Regions from separate parts of the Rhizobium sp. Leaf311 genome, predicted to be linked through region 1. Evidence: predicted binding sites of a transcription regulator. Region 1 holds the regulator's gene; the other holds the start of a gene.
What was found. Region 1 encodes HrcA, which represses chaperone genes, less so after heat shock. Its sites were predicted from a motif close to GTTAGCACTCNCNNNNNGNGAGTGCTAAC; they were not measured.

Region 1 (3,415 bases):
TTGAGATTTCAGCCTTGGAGAATGCGTGCGGCGAGCGGCTTTAAAAACCAACGCCTGCTTAGACATGGCCTGGGCAAGGTCAGCGACACTGCCAGGCGCCGTGTTGCGCGCCGCCCCGGCAGGTGCGGGGCGACGACGGTCGATTTGGGTTAAGCGTCTTTTTCGTTGACGCTGCTTGTACCCGGCTCTGCAGAGACCGGCGCATCGCCCTTGGGGCCGCCCTTGGCGACACCGACCATTGCCGGGCGCAGAACACGCTCACCAATCGTGAAGCCTGCCTGCACCACCTGCACGACGGTGTTGTTGGGAACGGCGGTATTGGGGATTTCGAACATCGCCTGATGGAAGTTCGGGTCGAACTTCTCTCCTTCTGCGTCGATCTTGCGAACGCCATGGCGCTCGAGCGCAGACAGCATCGCGCGTTCGGTCATGTCCACGCCTTCGATGAGGCCTGAAATACCGGCTTCCGAGTTCGTCTTCAGCTCGGCAGGAATGGCTTCCAGCGCGCGGCGAAGATTATCGGAAACGGCGAGCATGTCGCGGGCGAAGCCTGCGACGGAATAGGCCTTGGCATCCTTGACTTCACGCTCGGTACGGCGGCGAAGATTGTCCATCTCGGCTGCAAGGCGCAGGAATTTGTCGCGCAGATCGGCGTTTTCGGCCTTCAGCACATCAATCGGATCGGGCTCTGCCTGCTCAGGCACGGCGTTTTCTGCCGCTTCCGCTTCGGCCGCCTCGTCTACGACGTCTGCGTCAGGTCCGGCTTTTTTGGTGTCATCGGTCATGACGGTCTCCAGCTTCACATGTGTTCATGGGGTTGCGCCCGATATCGAGCTTTGCCAAGCAAAAATCAAGGCTTGCGAGCAAAACCATCTATTATTGAATGATGTCTTTTCGATATCAGCGTCTTTGGCTGGAAAGACGGGCCATGATCTGGGCCGTGTAATCGACCATCGGCACGATGCGGGAGTAGTTGAGACGCGTTGGCCCGATAACGCCGACAGCGCCCACCACGCGGTTCTCATCGTCCCTGTAGGGCGCAACGATGAGCGATGAGCCGGAAAGCGAAAAGAGCTTGTTCTCCGAGCCGATGAAAATTCTGACACCCGAGCCGGTTTCGGCGAGGTTCAGCACCTCGATGAGATTGTCCTTGCGCTCCAGATCGTCGAAAAGCAGGCGGACACGATCAATATCCTCCTCGCCGGCCAAGCCTTCCAGCAGATTGGAGCGCCCGCGCACGATGAGCCGTCCGAGCTTGCCTTCTTCATTGTCCCCTGACCAGACCGCAAGACCGCGCGTGACGAGATCCTGTGCAAGCGTGCTAAGGGCTGACTGCAGCTCCGATTTCTGCTGCAAAAGCTGCGATCTGAGTTCTGGCAGCGTTTGGCCCGACAGATGCGCATTGATGAAGTTGGCGGCCTCGGTGAGTTGCGAGGAGGTGATGCCAGCTGGCAGGTCGATGATCCGGTTTTCGACCTGATTGTTGTCGCCGACAAGAATGGCGAGGCCCTTGGTCGGCTCCAGACGGATGAATTCGACATGCTTGAGAACAGCATCGCTTTTCGTGGTCAGCACAAGTCCTGCGCCGCGCGACATGCCTGACAACATGCGGCTCGCTTCGGTCAGCAAGCCCTCAATCGGCTGTTCGCGTCCGGAGACGGGGCCAATCTGGCGATCGATGCTCTCGCGCTGCTCTGCGGGTAGATCCCCCACCTGCATGAAAGCGTCCACGAAGAAGCGCAGCCCCGTCTGCGTGGGCAGTCTACCGGCGCTGATATGGGGCGAGTAGATGAGCCCGAGCTCTTCCAGGTCGCTCATGACATTGCGCACGGAGGCCGGGGAAAGCGACATCGGCAACAGGCGTGAAAGATTGCGCGACCCCAGCGGCTCGCCATTTTCCAGATATCCCTCGACAATGCGCCGAAAGATCTCGCGTGAGCGATCATCCAGCAGCGCACCCGGTTCTTTTCCGATCGGAGGAGAAACGCCCATTCGCCCACTCTTCATTATGTCAGCAACATCGCGAATATAGTCGCTCACGGCCTTAAGTGAAATCGGAAATTCCGCGCAGGGTTAAGCTGCAGCCCGCTTTTCCTTTGCAAAAAGGCCGAGGCAGCCTTAGAAGGCGGAAATCAAAATGGAGAAGAACCATATGCGGCCTTCAGGCAGAAAAACCGATCAGATGCGCAAAGTTTCCTTTGAGCGCAATTTCTCCAAGCACGCAGAGGGTTCCTGTCTGGTCAAGTTCGGTGACACGCATGTGCTCGTTACCGCAAGCCTTGAAGAAAAGACGCCACCATGGCTGCGCAACAGCGGCAAGGGCTGGGTCACCGCCGAATATGGCATGCTGCCCCGCTCCACCCATGAGCGCATGAAGCGTGAAGCCGCGTCTGGCAAGCAGGGTGGCAGAACCCAGGAAATCCAGCGGCTGATTGGCCGTTCTCTTCGTGCCGTTGTCGATCTGCAGGCGCTTGGCGAGCGCCAGATCAGCATCGACTGCGACGTCATCCAGGCCGATGGCGGCACCCGCACCGCTTCCATCACCGGCGCATGGATTGCCCTTCATGACTGCCTGAAGTGGATGGAAAGCCGCAACATGATCAAGGTGGAGAAGGTCCTGAAAGACCATATCGCCGCCATTTCCTGCGGCATCTTCGCCAGCCAGCCGGTGATCGATCTCGATTATCTCGAGGATTCCTCGGCTGAAACCGATGCGAATTTCGTCATCACCGGATCCGGCGGCATTGTCGAAATCCAGGGCACGGCGGAAGGCGCACCCTTCTCGGAAGAGGAATTCCTGACGCTGCTCGGCCTTGCCAAGACCGGCTGCGCAGAACTCGTTGAGATGCAGAAGCAGGCAATCGCCTGATCCGGAGCGAAGCACCATGCGCAAACTCGAGACACGCACCATTGTCGTTGCCAGCCACAACAAGGGCAAGATTGCCGAGATTGCCGATCTGATCGGCCCTCTCGGCTTTTCCGCCAAGTCTGCGGCCGAGCTGAATTTCGCAGAGCCCGACGAGACCGGCACGACCTTCGAGGAAAATGCCGCGATCAAGGCGCTCGCCTCGGCGAAGGCCTCCGGCCTGCCAGCGCTGTCTGACGATTCCGGTCTGGTCATCGACGCGCTGGATGGCGCGCCCGGCGTCTATACCGCCAATTGGGCCGAAACGGCTGACGGTACGCGCGATTTCGCCATGGCGATGCAGAAGGTCGAAGATGCGCTTCGCGAACGCGGCGCGACCGAGCCTTCGGCCCGCACCGCCCGCTTCGTCAGCGTGCTGTGCCTCGCATGGCCCGATGGCCATACGGAATTCTTCCGCGGCGAAATCGAAGGCACCGTTGCATGGCCCCCGCGCGGTGAAAGCGGCTTCGGCTACGACCCCGTCTTCCAGCCGGAAGGCTATGAGACGAC
Region 2 (3,415 bases), on a different contig from region 1:
GCTGGGACGAACAGCCGTTCATGTCGCCACCCGTCGTGTTGCCGCTGGCCGCCGTGGTCGGGTATTTCGATCTCGCCATTGGTGCCTGGATCTTCGTTTTCACCAGCGCCATCATGGTGCGGGACAAGGGCCGCAAGAAGGGTTTCGTGGCACTGTTTCTGGAGCATCCCGTCATGATGTTCCTCGGCACCGTCTCCTATTCGCTCTATCTGCTGCACATGATCCCGCTCTATGGCTGGATGTATGTGCTGAACGATCAGGGCCTCAGCCAGGGCACATACTTCGCCATGCTGGCGGCGCTGACCTTCGCCACGGCCATTCCTTTTGCCTACCTCGCGCATAAATATGTCGAGCGGCCGTTCTACAAGTCGAAGAGCCACCGCGCCCCTACCCTGGCAACAGCGCATGCCACCGTGGGACCGGTTGTTGAAACGAAATAGCGCAGCGAATGATGTGCCGTCGGGCTCCCCAGCGGCACATCACATCAGCCAAAGCCGAAGGACGCCGCCTGCGATCCCGAGCGCCAGCACCGGCACCATTCCGACCTTCCAGCGCATCAGCATCAGCAGGGACAGCACCAGCAATCCGGTCGCGAAGGGATCGAGCGTCGTCCAGACCGGCCAGGACATGCCGGGGCCGAAGCTCGGCACAACGGCGATGCGTTTGACCTCGCCAAACAGCACATGCAGCCCAAACCAGAGGGAGAGATTGAGAATGACGCCGACGACCGCAGCCGTGATGGCTGAAAGCGCTGACGAGAGGGCACGATTGTTGCGCAGCTTTTCGACATAGGGCGCGCCGAGAAAGATGAAGATAAAGCTCGGCACGAAGGTCGCCCAGGCCGTTATCGTCGCACCCAGCACACCCGCGACCATCGGGTCGAGCCATTCCGCATGGCGGAAACCTGCCAGGAAACCGATATAGGGCAGGACCAGCACGAGGGGCCCTGGCGTGGCTTCGGCCAGCGCCAGGCCGTCCAGCATTTCGCCGGCGGTCAGCCAGCCGTGGGTTTCCACCGCTACCTGCGCGACATAGGCCAGCACGGCATAGGCCCCGCCGAAGGTGACGACCGCCATGCGCGAGAAGAAGCCTTGCAAATTCGCCAATGTCTCCGGCGCGGAGGAAAGGAAGATCAGCGCCAGCGGGATTTGCCAGATGACCAGCCCCAGCACGAGACCCCTCACCCGCGACAGGAGCGTGACGGATGTCGTTTCCGCATCCGTTTCACCCATTTCCACAGCGGCATGACGCGCCCGCAGAAAGCCGATCAGACTCGCTGCAAAAATCACCAGCGGAAAAGGCAGGCCGAAGATGAAGAGCGCGATGAAGGCAGCAGCGGCGATGCCTGCCAGAAAACGACTAACCAGTGCGCGCTTCGCCACCCTGATCAATGCCTCGATGACAATGGCCAGCACGCAGGCTTTCAAACCAAACAGCAGGCCCGGCAGCCAGTGCGTATCCTGATAAAGGCAATAGGCCGCGGCAAGAGCGACGATGGTCAGGAAGCCCGGCAGAATGAAGAGCGTTCCGGCGATGATGCCGCCACGGACGCCATGCATCAGCCAGCCGATGTAAGTGGCAAGCTGCTGCGCCTCCGGCCCCGGCAGCAACATGCAATAGTTGAGTGCGTGCATGAAGCGGGCTTCCGATACCCAGCGCTTCTCATCCACGACAATGCGATGCATCATGCCGATCTGCCCTGCCGGCCCGCCGAAGCTTAGGCAACCAATGCGGGCAAAGACAGCGGTGAGCTCTGTGAGCGAGGGCCGGACGGTCGGGGAAGGGTCTGCAATATCTGTCATGAAACCCTGATAACCATTTTCCATGAAATTTTTCCGACAGGGCGTTCTTGACTCGCCATTGCTGCACCCCTATCTCTGCCTCGCTAGCACTCTCCAATGAGGAGTGCTAACAATTATCACGCGGACCTGACGGTCCGTTAAGTCATTTGATCGAGGGATTAGACAATGACAAGCACTACTTTCCGCCCGCTCCATGACCGCGTCGTTGTTCGTCGCGTTGAGTCTGAAGCCAAGACCAAGGGCGGCATCATCATTCCTGATACCGCCAAGGAAAAGCCACAGGAAGGCGAAATCGTCGCTGTCGGCACCGGCGCTCGCGATGATAGCGGCAAGCTCGTTCCTCTGGACGTCAAGGCTGGCGACCGCGTTCTGTTCGGCAAGTGGTCCGGCACCGAAGTCAAGCTCGACGGCGAAGACCTTCTGATCATGAAGGAATCCGACATCATGGGCGTTATCGGCTGATTTTAGCCGGTTCTTCTCAATCCTTACATGACAACCAATGGGCCGTGAGCCCGGGAGTTTTCTACAATGGCAGCTAAAGAAATTAAATTCGGCCGCACAGCGCGCGAAAAGATGCTTCGTGGCGTCGACGTTCTCGCAGACGCAGTGAAGGTCACGCTCGGCCCTAAGGGCCGTAACGTCATCATCGACAAGTCCTTCGGCGCACCGCGCATCACTAAGGACGGTGTTTCTGTCGCCAAGGAAATCGAACTCGAAGACAAGTTCGAAAACATGGGCGCACAGATGGTCCGCGAAGTTGCTTCGAAGACCAACGACATCGCCGGTGACGGCACCACCACTGCGACCGTTCTTGCACAGGCCATCGTTCGCGAAGGCAACAAGGCTGTTGCAGCCGGCATGAACCCAATGGACCTCAAGCGCGGTATAGACCTCGCTGTTTCCGAAGTTGTTAAGGACCTTCAGGCCAAGGCCAAGAAGATCTCCACATCTGAAGAAGTTGCACAGGTCGGCACGATCTCCGCAAACGGCGACAAGCAGGTCGGTCTCGACATTGCTGAAGCCATGCAGAAGGTTGGCAACGAAGGCGTTATCACCGTCGAAGAAGCCAAGACCGCTGAAACCGAACTCGAAGTCGTTGAAGGCATGCAGTTCGACCGCGGCTACCTGTCGCCTTACTTCGTCACCAACCCCGAAAAGATGGTTGCTGACCTTGAAGACGCTTACGTTCTGCTGCACGAAAAGAAGCTTTCGAACCTGCAGGCCATGCTGCCTGTTCTCGAAGCTGTCGTTCAGACCGGCAAGCCACTCGTCATCATCGCTGAAGACGTCGAAGGCGAAGCTCTTGCGACGCTGGTCGTCAACAAGCTGCGTGGCGGCCTGAAGATTGCTGCTGTCAAGGCTCCTGGCTTCGGCGATCGCCGCAAGGCCATGCTCGAAGACATCGCGATTCTGACCGGCGGTACGGTTATCTCCGAAGACATCGGCATCAAGCTCGAAAACGTCACGCTCGACATGCTCGGCAAGGCGAAGAAGGTTTCGATCTCCAAGGAAAACACCACCATCGTTGATGGTGCTGGCCAGAAGACCGACATCGAAGGCCGCGTCGCCCAGATCAAGGCTCAGATCGAAGAAACCTCTTCCGACTACGACCG

Region 2: groES (co-chaperone GroES) is a predicted target of HrcA. The motif match lies at 1,885-1,913, and genes of this name have one in related genera.

The regions. Positions count from the first base shown of each region.
Region 1 covers NZ_LMNZ01000007.1:116,905-120,319, reverse strand. The annotation lists gene grpE (nucleotide exchange factor GrpE) at 150-785, opposite strand; gene hrcA (heat-inducible transcriptional repressor HrcA) at 901-1,992, opposite strand; gene rph (ribonuclease PH) at 2,153-2,869, shown strand; gene rdgB (RdgB/HAM1 family non-canonical purine NTP pyrophosphatase) at 2,886-3,415, shown strand, end outside.
Region 2 covers NZ_LMNZ01000004.1:268,367-271,781, reverse strand. The annotation lists gene ASF69_RS07045 (acyltransferase) at 1-440, shown strand, start outside; gene chrA (chromate efflux transporter) at 480-1,826, opposite strand; gene groES (co-chaperone GroES) at 1,968-2,264, shown strand; gene groL (chaperonin GroEL) at 2,331-3,415, shown strand, end outside.